3 regions of the Kitasatospora sp. NPDC127111 genome follow, and region 2 is predicted to be linked to each of the others. Evidence: predicted binding sites of a transcription regulator. Region 2 holds the regulator's gene; each other region holds the start of a gene.

Region 1 (3,272 bases), on a different contig from region 2:
GCTTCTTGATCACCACCGTGCCGACGCCGCGCTCGCGCAGCAGCGCCTTGAGCTTCTTGATGTGGAACGGCAGCACGTCGGTGAGTTCGAAGGCGTGCGCGTACGGGGTGGCGACCAGCTCGTCCGAGGTCAGGTAGGCGATCTTCGGGTCGATCAGCCGGCCGTTCACCTGCTCGGCGACCTCGGCGACCAGGTGGGCCCGGATCACCGCGCCGTCCGGCTCGTACAGGTAGCGGCCGACCGGGCCGGCCGGCGGGTCGGGCAGGTCGCCGCCGGCGAGACTGGCCTGCTGGGGGAGCAGGGTGGCCCGGTGCGGGCGGTCGGCGCGGGTGCCGAACCAGAGCACCGCCTCCTTGACGTCGCCGTGGTCGGAGACCCACTCGGCCTCGGCGTCCGCCGGCACGGCCTCGTGCGGGATGCCCGGGGCGACCTTCAGCGCGCCGACGGGTGTGCGCCGGCCGGCCTCGATCGCCCAGGAGAGCGGCGGGGCGTACGCCTCGGGGTCGAACACCCGGCCGCGCGAGGTCCGCCGGGCCGGGTCGGTGAAGACCGCGTCGAAGCCGGTGACGTCCACCTCGGCCACGTCCGCGCAGCGCACCTCGACCAGCTCGGCCAGGCCCAGCGCGGCGGCGTTGGCGGCGGTGGCCGCGCAGGCGGCCGGGTCCTTGTCGACGGCCAGCACCTCGATGCCGGCCCGGGCCAGCGCCAGCACGTCCCCGCCGATCCCGCAGCAGAGGTCGGCCAGCCGCTTCACGCCCAGTCCGGCGAAGCGCCGGGCCCGCCACTCGGCGACGCTGCGGCGGGTGGACTGCTCGACCCCGTTGGGCGTGAAGTACATGAGGTCGGCGTCCGCGCCGAACTTGGCCCGCGCCCGCTGCCGCAGCCGCGCCTGCCCGAACGCCGCCGACACCAGCTCCGCGGGGTGCTCCCGTCGCAGCCGGGTGGCCAGCGCCAGCTCCTCCTCGGGCGCGAACTCGCGCAGTTCGGCGAGCAGGGACTGCCCCCGGGGGGTCAGCAGGGGCTGCAGGTTCTCGGTGTCCACAGGGCCATTCTCGCCGTTCACGGCCCGGGGTGGCCCGCCGCGGGCCCGGGACGGCGGCGGGCGGTGGGCGGTGGGAAGGCGGCCGCCCCGCTGGCCCGTCGTCGCACACGAGTGCGGCCACTCGCCCGTACCGCGGGACGCGCGGGCGTGCCGTTGGCACTCTGGTTGACTGAGTGCTAACCGCGGCCTATGGTCGTCCTTGGCACTCTCCCCATGGGGAGTGCTAACGCGATGACGCGTGTCTGACCCCCGCGACGGCAGGCCCGCAGGTTCGCCACCTACCCGTTAGAAAACCCCGTAATCTCCGAAGGGGAGCTCGGACGTGACCACCAGCAGCAAGGTTGCCATCAAGCCGCTCGAGGACCGCATCGTGGTCCAGCCGCTCGACGCCGAGACCACCACGGCCTCCGGCCTGGTTATCCCGGACACCGCCAAGGAGAAGCCCCAGGAGGGCGTCGTCCTGGCCGTCGGCCCGGGCCGCTTCGAGGACGGCCAGCGTCTGCCGCTCGACGTCGCCGTCGGTGACATCGTCCTGTACTCGAAGTACGGCGGCACCGAGGTGAAGTACCAGGGCGAGGAGTACCTCGTCCTCTCGGCCCGCGACGTCCTCGCGATCATCGAGAAGTAAGACGTTCCAGCCCGCCCCGGATCCGTGTCCCAAGTGACAGGGGCCCGGGGCGTGGTTGTTGGTTCACGTAGTCGAGCGGCCGTCCCGCCGGCCGCAGCCCCGAGGGAATAGGGAACATGGCGAAGATCCTGCAGTTCGACGAGGACGCCCGCCGCTCGCTGGAGCGCGGTGTCAACAAGCTGGCCGACACCGTCAAGGTGACCATCGGCCCCAAGGGCCGCAACGTCGTCATCGACAAGAAGTTCGGCGCCCCGACCATCACCAACGACGGTGTCACCATCGCCCGTGAGGTCGAGCTGGACGACCCGTACGAGAACCTTGGCGCGCAGCTCGTCAAGGAGGTCGCCACCAAGACCAACGACGTCGCGGGTGACGGCACCACCACCGCCACCGTGCTGGCCCAGGCCCTGGTCAACGAGGGTCTGCGCAACGTCGCCGCCGGTGCCGGCCCGGCCGCCCTGAAGAAGGGCATCGACAAGGCCGTCGCCGCCGTCTCCGAGCACCTGCTGTCCGTCGCCCGCGAGATCGAGGGCAAGGACGACGTCGCCGCCGTCGCGTCCCTCTCCGCGCAGGACACCCAGGTCGGCGAGCTGATCGCCGAGGCGATCGACAAGGTCGGCAAGGACGGTGTCATCACCGTCGAGGAGTCGAACACCTTCGGCGTGGAGCTGGACTTCACCGAGGGCATGCAGTTCGACAAGGGCTACCTGTCGCCGTACTTCGTCACCGACGCGGAGCGGCAGGAGGCGGTCCTGGAGGACCCGTACATCCTGATCAACCAGGGCAAGATCTCCTCCATCCAGGAGCTCCTGCCGCTGCTGGAGAAGATCCTGCAGGGCGGCTCCTCCAAGCCGCTGCTGATCATCGCCGAGGACGTCGACGGCGAGGCGCTGTCCACCCTCGTGGTGAACAAGATCCGCGGCACCTTCAACGCGGTCGCCGTCAAGGCCCCGGGCTTCGGTGACCGCCGCAAGGCGATCCTGGGCGACCTGGCCACCCTGACCGGCGGCACGGTCATCTCCGAGGAGGTCGGCCTCAAGCTCGACCAGGCCGGTCTGGACGTGCTGGGCACCGCCCGCCGCGTGACCATCACCAAGGACGAGACCACCATCGTCGAGGGTGCCGGCGACGCCGAGGCCGTGGCCGGCCGCGTGGCCCAGATCAAGGGCGAGATCGCCAACACCGACTCCGACTGGGACCGCGAGAAGCTGCAGGAGCGCCTGGCCAAGCTGGCCGGCGGCGTCTGCGTCATCAAGGTCGGCGCCGCCACCGAGGTGGAGCTGAAGGAGCGCAAGCACCGCCTGGAGGACGCCATCTCGGCGACCCGCGCCGCGGTCGAGGAGGGCATCGTCGCCGGCGGCGGCGCCTCCCTGGTCCACGCCGCCAAGGTGCTGGACGGCGGCCTGGGCCTGTCGGGCGACGAGGCGACCGGTGTCGCGGTCGTCCGCAAGGCGCTGCACGAGCCGCTGCGCTGGATCGCCCAGAACGCGGGCCTGGAGGGTTACGTCATCACCTCCAAGGTCTCCGAGCTGGAGACCGGCCAGGGCTACAACGCCGCCACCGGCGAGTACGGCGACCTGGTCAAGGCCGGCGTCATCGACC
Region 2 (3,272 bases):
GCGCGGACCCGGCCGTCGCCGGCGCACTCGGGGCACGGGGTCGGCACGACGGTGCCGAAGCCCTGGCACTGCGGGCAGGGGCGGGAGGTCATGACCTGGCCCAGGAAGGACCGGGTGACCTGGGAGACCTCGCCCTTGCCGCGGCACATGTCACAGGTCTGCGCGGAGGTGCCGGGCGCGGCGCCCTCGCCGCTGCAGGTGGTGCAGGTGACGGCGGTGTCGACCTGGAGTTCCTTGGTGGTGCCGAAGGCGGCCTCCTCCAGGGTGATCTCCAGCCGGATCATGGCGTCCTGGCCGCGCCGGGTCCGCGAGCGCGGGCCGCGCTGGCCGGAGGCGGCGCCGAAGAAGGCGTCCATGATGTCGGAGAAGCCGAAGCCGGCCGCGCCGGCGCCGAAGCCGCCCGCGCCCCCGCCGCCGTTGGGCGACAGCGGGTCGCCGCCGAGGTCGTAGACCTGGCGCTTCTGCGGGTCGGAGAGCACCTCGTAGGCGGCGTTGATCTCCTTGAACCGCTCCTGCGTCTTCGGGTCCGGGTTGACGTCCGGGTGCAGTTCGCGCGCCAGGCGCCGGAACGCCTTCTTGATCTCGTCCTGCCCCGCATCCCGTCGGACGCCGAGTACCGCGTAGTAGTCCGTGGCCACCAAATGCTCCGCTTGTTCCGCCTGTAGAAGTGCTTGCGACTGGTACCACCGTCAGGACCTGACGGTGGCCGTTCCTACGACTCGGCCAGGATCTGGCCCACGTACCGTGCCACCGCTCGCACCGCCCCCATTGTGCCCGGGTAGTCCATCCGGGTCGGACCGATCACACCCAGTTTGGCCACGCTCTCGTCGCCCGAACCGTAACCGACCGAGACGACCGAGGTGGAATTCAGCCCCTCGTAGGCGTTCTCCCGGCCGATCCGGACCGTCATCCCGGCGTCCGCGGTCTCACCCAGGAGACGGAGCAGGACGACCTGCTCCTCCAGCGCTTCGAGCACCGGCTGGATGGTGAGCGGGAAGTCGTGGCCGAAGCGGGTCAGGTTGGCCGTGCCGGCCAGCATGATCCGCTCCTCGTTCTGCTCGGCGAGCGCCTCGAACAGCGTCGCCAGGACGGTGGTGACGGTCGGCCGGTCGGCCGCCTCGAACTGGGCCGGCAGCTCCTCCAGCAGCCCGGGCACCTCCGGGAGCCGGCGGCCGGCGGCCCTGGTGTTGATCTTGGCGCGCAGGTCCGCCAGGACGGTCTCGCCGACCGTGCCCGGGCAGTCCACGAGCCGCTGCTCGACCCGGCCGGTGTTGGTGATCAGGACCAGCATCACCTTGGCCGGGGCCAGCGCGACCAGCTCGATGTGGCGCACGGTGGAGCGGGAGAGCGAGGGGTACTGGACCACCGCGACCTGCCGGGTCAGCTGCGCGAGCAGCCGCACCGTACGGGCCACCACGTCGTCCAGGTCGACCGCGCCGTCCAGGAAGTGCCGGATCGCCCGCCGCTCGGGCGCGCTCATCGGCTTGACCTCGGCCAACCGGTCGACGAACAGGCGGTACCCCTTGTCGGTGGGGATCCGCCCCGCGCTGGTGTGCGGCTGGTGGATGTAGCCGTCCTCCTCCAGCGCGGCCATGTCGTTGCGGACCGTGGCCGGGGACACGCCGAGGTTGTGCCGCTCGACCAGGGCCTTGGAGCCGACCGGCTCCTCGGTGCCCACGTAGTCCTGGACGATGGCGCGAAGCACCGCGAGTTTGCGGTCGTCCAGCTGGCGGACCTCACCGGCCATGGGGCACGCACCTCCGTCTTCGCACGTTGTCCGATGTGACATGTGTCCGTATCGCCTTGCTGCGGGCCGCACTGGGCGGGCCCCGGCTTTGGCACTCTGAACACACGAGTGCCAGAACCGTACCTGCCAGTGTAAGGCCCGGGTCCGACGGCAGGAACGGCCCGGCCGGGGTGATCCTGCCCGCACTGCGCGGCGCGTGGGTGATGCCCCGCGCCCGTCCGGGTGGCAGCATCGGAAGCGGACGGCGAACGGAGGAGCAGCGATGTCCACCTCGGGCCAGCACACCCGCTTCGCACCCGACCGCGGCCTGACCGGCCGGATGGTCGGGACGATGTTCGTGATCGGGCTGCTGTACGTCGGATTCACCGGCCTGCTGATCGCGCTGCTGCGCGGCGCCTGGCCGCTGATCGTGCTGATCTCGGGCGGGCTGTTCGTCGCCCAGTTCTGGTTCAGCGACAAGATCACCGAGAAGGCGATGGGCGCCCACCGGGTCACCCCCGAGCAGTACCCGCAGCTGCACGGCACCGTGGACCGGCTCTGCGCGCTCGCCGACATGCCCAAGCCCCGGGTCGCCGTCGCCGACAACGACATGCCGAACGCCTTCGCCACCGGCCGCAACCCGCAGAACGCCGTGGTCTGCGTGACCACCGGCCTGCTCCGGCGACTGGAGCCGGAGGAGCTGGAGGGCGTGCTGGCGCACGAGCTCTCGCACGTCGCCCACCGGGACGTCGCGGTGATGACCGTCGCCGGGTTCCTCGGCGTGCTCGCCGGGGCGATGACGCGGATCGCCCTGTACGGCGGGTTCCTGGGCAGCGGGCGGAGCAACGACGACTCCGGCGCGGCCGTCATCGCGCTGATCATCCCGCTGGTGTCGATGGTGGTGTACGCGATCAGCTTCCTGCTCACCCGGCTGCTCTCCCGCTACCGCGAACTGGCCGCCGACCGGGCCGCCGCCCAGCTCACCGGCCGGCCCAGCGCGCTCGCCTCTGCGCTGACCAAGGTGACCGGCCAGATCGCCGCGATCCCGACCAAGGACCTGCGCCAGGCGCAGCCGTACAACGCCTTCTACTTCGCCCCGGCGCTGAGCGCCCGGGAGACCGCCTCCAAGCTGCTCTCCACCCACCCGTCGCTGGAGCGGCGGCTGGAGCAGCTGGCCGCGATCTCGGCCCGGCTCGGCCGCTGAACCGCCACCTCCTCGCCCCGACCGGAAGGGACCGCCGTGGGAATCCTGGACACGCTCTTCGGCCGCACCAAGCCGGTCAAGCCCGATCTCGACCAGCTGTTCGGCGTGCCGTCCGCCGCGCTGACCCTGGAGGCGGGGGCCGGCTTCCGGCCCACCGGCGTCGGCTCGGTCTGCTTCGCCTCGGTCGAGGGCGGGGCGTTCGACGAGGTCGAGCGGCAGGTACGGGCGCTGCTGGACGCCGACACCGAGCGCGGCGGCGTCCCGGTGGAGGCGTCCAAGGACGCGTACGGCTACTCCTGGCTGCTCGCCCGGCACCAGCCCGAGGAACTGCCGGAGCTGGTC
Region 3 (3,272 bases), on a different contig from region 2:
GCACCCAAGCCGACCCGGCCCGGTATCACCCCGGTCGACGCGCGAGAGGACGACTCTCGGCGCCGTCGGGGCCACCCCATGCCCCTTCCGCGCTACCAGGCAGCAGGAAGGACCGACCGTGACGGCCCGCCGAACGGTCGAGAACGACGGCGTCCCCGCGGACGCCACCCCGGACACCGCCGCGCCCGCCCGCATCGGGTACGGCGCGCTGCTGCGCACCCCCGGCGCCTGGACGTTCCTGGCGCCCGCGTTCGCCGCGCGACTGCCCTACGCGATGCTCAGCCTGGGCATCGTGCTGCTGGTCCTCGACACCCACGGCTCCTACGGCACGGCCGGCACCGTCGCGGCCGTCTCGGCCGTCGCCCAGGCCCTGGTCGGCCCGCAGACCGGCCGGCTGGCCGACCGGTACGGCCAGGCCGCGGTCCTGGTGCCCAGCGTGGCCGTGCACGCGGTCTCGGTCGGCGCGCTGATCGCGCTGGCCCTGGGGCACGCCCCGGTCTGGGCCCTGCTGCTGGCCGCCGCGCCGGCCGGCGCCAGCGTGCCGCAGATCGGCGCGATGGTGCGCGCCCGCTGGGTCGCCAAGCTCTCCGCCGAGGGCGCGCCGGCCGCCAAGCTGAACACCGCGTTCGCCTTCGAATCGGTCACCGACGAGTTCACCTTCGTGATCGGTCCGGTGCTGGCCGGCGCCATCGCCACCTCGGTCAACCCCGCCACCGGGCTGATCGCCGAGGCCGCGCTGACCGTCGTCGGCGGCCTGGCCTTCGCCACCCAGCGCCGCACCGCCCCGGCCCGCCACCCGCGGCAGCCGGGCGCCACCCGGGTCTCCGCGCTCTCCTCGCCCGGCGTCCGGCTGCTGGCCGGCGCGTTCCTCGGCGTCGGCAGCGTCTTCGGCGCGATGCAGGTCTCGGTGACCGCCTTCACCGAGTCGGTCGGCCAGCCGGGCGCCAACGGCACGGTGTACGGGATCTTCGCCGGCGGCTCGATGCTGGCCGGCGTGCTGTACGGCATGATCGCCTGGCGCCGCGCCGCCCGGCAGCGGATGCTGGCCAGCTACGCGCTGCTGGTGCTGGGCTGCTCGACGCTCTGGGCGATGCCGAACCTGGTCGCGCTCTCCGTCGCCGGCCTGGTCTGCGGCCTGGCCATCGCGCCGACGCTGATCACCGGGTACACCCTGGTCGAGACGCTGGTCGCGGACGGGGCCAAGACCGAGGCCTTCACCTGGCTGACCGGCGCCATCGGCCTCGGCCTGGCGACCGGGTCCACGGTGGCCGGACGGCTGATCGACGGCCACGGGCCGTCGGCCGGGTTCCTGGTGCCGGTGGCCGGGGCCGGGCTCGGCCTGATCGCGCTGGTCACGCTGCGGCACCTGCTGGTCGCGCCGGGCGCGGCGAGCACGGTGGTCGCGGGCGGCGGCGAGCGGGCCGTGGCGCGGCAGCTGGTGGGTGCGGCGAAGGGCTGAGGACGGGTCGCGGGGGTCGCCGCGGGGCGGTTGCCGGGCCGTTGCCCGGCGGTCGGCGGGCGGCGGTGGGGCGGTTGCCAGGCGGGCGGCGGGCGGCGGTGGGGCGGTCGGCGGGCGGAAGCAGGGCGGTCGGCGGGGGGCCGCGCCCGGCTCATCTCACATTCGAGTCGCTGGACTGATCCAGCGGAATGCCGCATCATTGACCATCGTTAGCACTCATCAGGCGAGAGTGCCAGGAGGAAGACAAGTGCCCACGTACCAGTACCAGTGCACCGAGTGCGGCAACGGCCTGGAGGCGGTGCAGAAGTTCACCGACGAGGCGCTGACCACGTGCCCCGACTGCCAGGGACGGCTCCGCAAGGTCTTCTCGGCCGTGGGTGTGGTCTTCAAGGGTTCCGGCTTCTACCGGACCGACAGCCGCTCGTCCTCCAGCAGCTCGGTGGGCGCGGGTTCGTCCTCGTCGTCCTCGACCTCGTCGGCCTCCTCGTCCTCGTCCTCGGGCGGCTCCGCTCCGGCGGCGAGCCCCGCTCCGGCGGCCGCGGCGAAGCCGGCCGGCTGATCCCAGGCTTCCGAAAGGCCCGTTGGCCCCGCTCCAGGCGGCCGGCGGGCCTTTCGCCGTTCCCGGAGAGGCCTGATCACGCCCCGGTTCCCCCCTGCGGGTGACGGAGGTTTTCCACAAGGCCGGGTTTTCCACAGGCTGGGGGAAAGGGATTCCCCCGCGCTCGCCGACCGCCCAGAGTGTGCGTCACGAGAAGCCGACCCGCCCCGGGCCGGCACCCTGCGACCACCGGTGGTGCCCATGACGAGGACCGCGAGCCCGCCCCGCCCGTTCCCCCTGCCGCTGCCCGCCCCGGCCGTCCCGCCCCGGCGGGAGGTGCCGCCGTTCCCGCCGATCCGGCGCGGGGGCGGGCGCGGTCACCGGCTTCGCCAGGCCCTCCGGCACCGGCCCGGCGTGCCGGCCGCGCTGCTGCTCGCGGTGGCCGCCGCGCTGGCCTTCGGGCCCGCGCGGGCGGGGCTGCCGCCCCCCGGAGCGGCGCCGGTCCACCAAACGGGTTGTCAATCGGAGTCCGCCGAAGATCACCCGTGACCGTTCGACGGCTTCGTCGTTCACGCGGCATGAAAGGCTTCAAGGAATTCCTGCTGCGTGGAAACGTCGTCGATCTCGCCGTCGCCGTGGTCATCGGTGCGGCTTTCACCAACATCGTCAACGCCTTCGTGAAGGGCGTGATCAATCCGCTCGTCGGCGCGTTCGGGCCCAAGGACCTCGACTCCTACACGTCCTGCCTCAAGGGCCCGTGCGAAGTGAGCGCGACCGGGGAGGTCACGTCCGGGATCATGATCCTCTGGGGCTCGGTGCTGAGTGCGATGCTGCAGTTCCTGATCACCGCGGCCGTCGTCTACTTCTGCCTGATCCTGCCGATGACCAGGTTCACCGCCAAGCGGAAGACCCTTGCCGAGGAGCAGGCGGAGGCCGAGGCCAAGGAGGTCGTCCTGCTCACCGAGATCCGCGACGCGCTGGTCACGCGGCAGCGCTGAGCACCCGGGCGGCGGGGCCGAGCGCCCGCCGGGGTCGAGCGCGCGTTCGGGGCCGAGCGCCCGCTGCGTTCAGTCGCCGTGGTGCGGCGGGCGCTGGCTCAGGTACCAGTCCAGCCCCCGTCCGCCACTGCCGCCGCCCGGGCGCTCGCCCCAGCCGGCGTCCGTGTCGTCCCGGGACTGCTGGTCCAGCGGGTCGCGGAAGACCAGGCGGGCCGGAGTCTTAGCGGCCGTGGGTGTATCGGGCCTGCCCGCGGCCGCGGTGCCGGCCCCGGGCGCG

What was found. The regulator HrcA, encoded in region 2, represses chaperone genes, less so after heat shock. The targets are predictions, from matches to a motif close to TTNGCACTCNGNNNNNCNGAGTGCNAA.
Region 1: the regulator HrcA is predicted to act here: its motif matches at 1,196-1,222, upstream of groES (co-chaperone GroES).
Region 3: the regulator HrcA is predicted to act here: its motif matches at 1,669-1,695, upstream of ACFVHB_RS03050 (FmdB family zinc ribbon protein).

What each region holds. Positions count from the first base shown of each region.
Region 1 covers NZ_JBHXTG010000001.1:226,672-229,943, forward strand. Annotated here, with positions in the region: gene ACFVHB_RS01170 (methyltransferase domain-containing protein) at 1-1,063, opposite strand, end outside; gene groES (co-chaperone GroES) at 1,365-1,670, shown strand; gene groL (chaperonin GroEL) at 1,787-3,272, shown strand, end outside.
Region 2 covers NZ_JBHXTG010000044.1:52,170-55,441, forward strand. Annotated here, with positions in the region: gene dnaJ (molecular chaperone DnaJ) at 1-638, opposite strand, end outside; gene hrcA (heat-inducible transcriptional repressor HrcA) at 713-1,747, opposite strand; gene htpX (zinc metalloprotease HtpX) at 2,010-2,930, shown strand; gene ACFVHB_RS24740 (hypothetical protein) at 2,967-3,272, shown strand, end outside.
Region 3 covers NZ_JBHXTG010000002.1:270,356-273,627, reverse strand. Annotated here, with positions in the region: gene ACFVHB_RS03055 (MFS transporter) at 119-1,459, shown strand; gene ACFVHB_RS03050 (FmdB family zinc ribbon protein) at 1,707-2,018, shown strand; gene mscL (large conductance mechanosensitive channel protein MscL) at 2,576-2,995, shown strand; gene ACFVHB_RS03040 (hypothetical protein) at 3,065-3,272, opposite strand, start outside.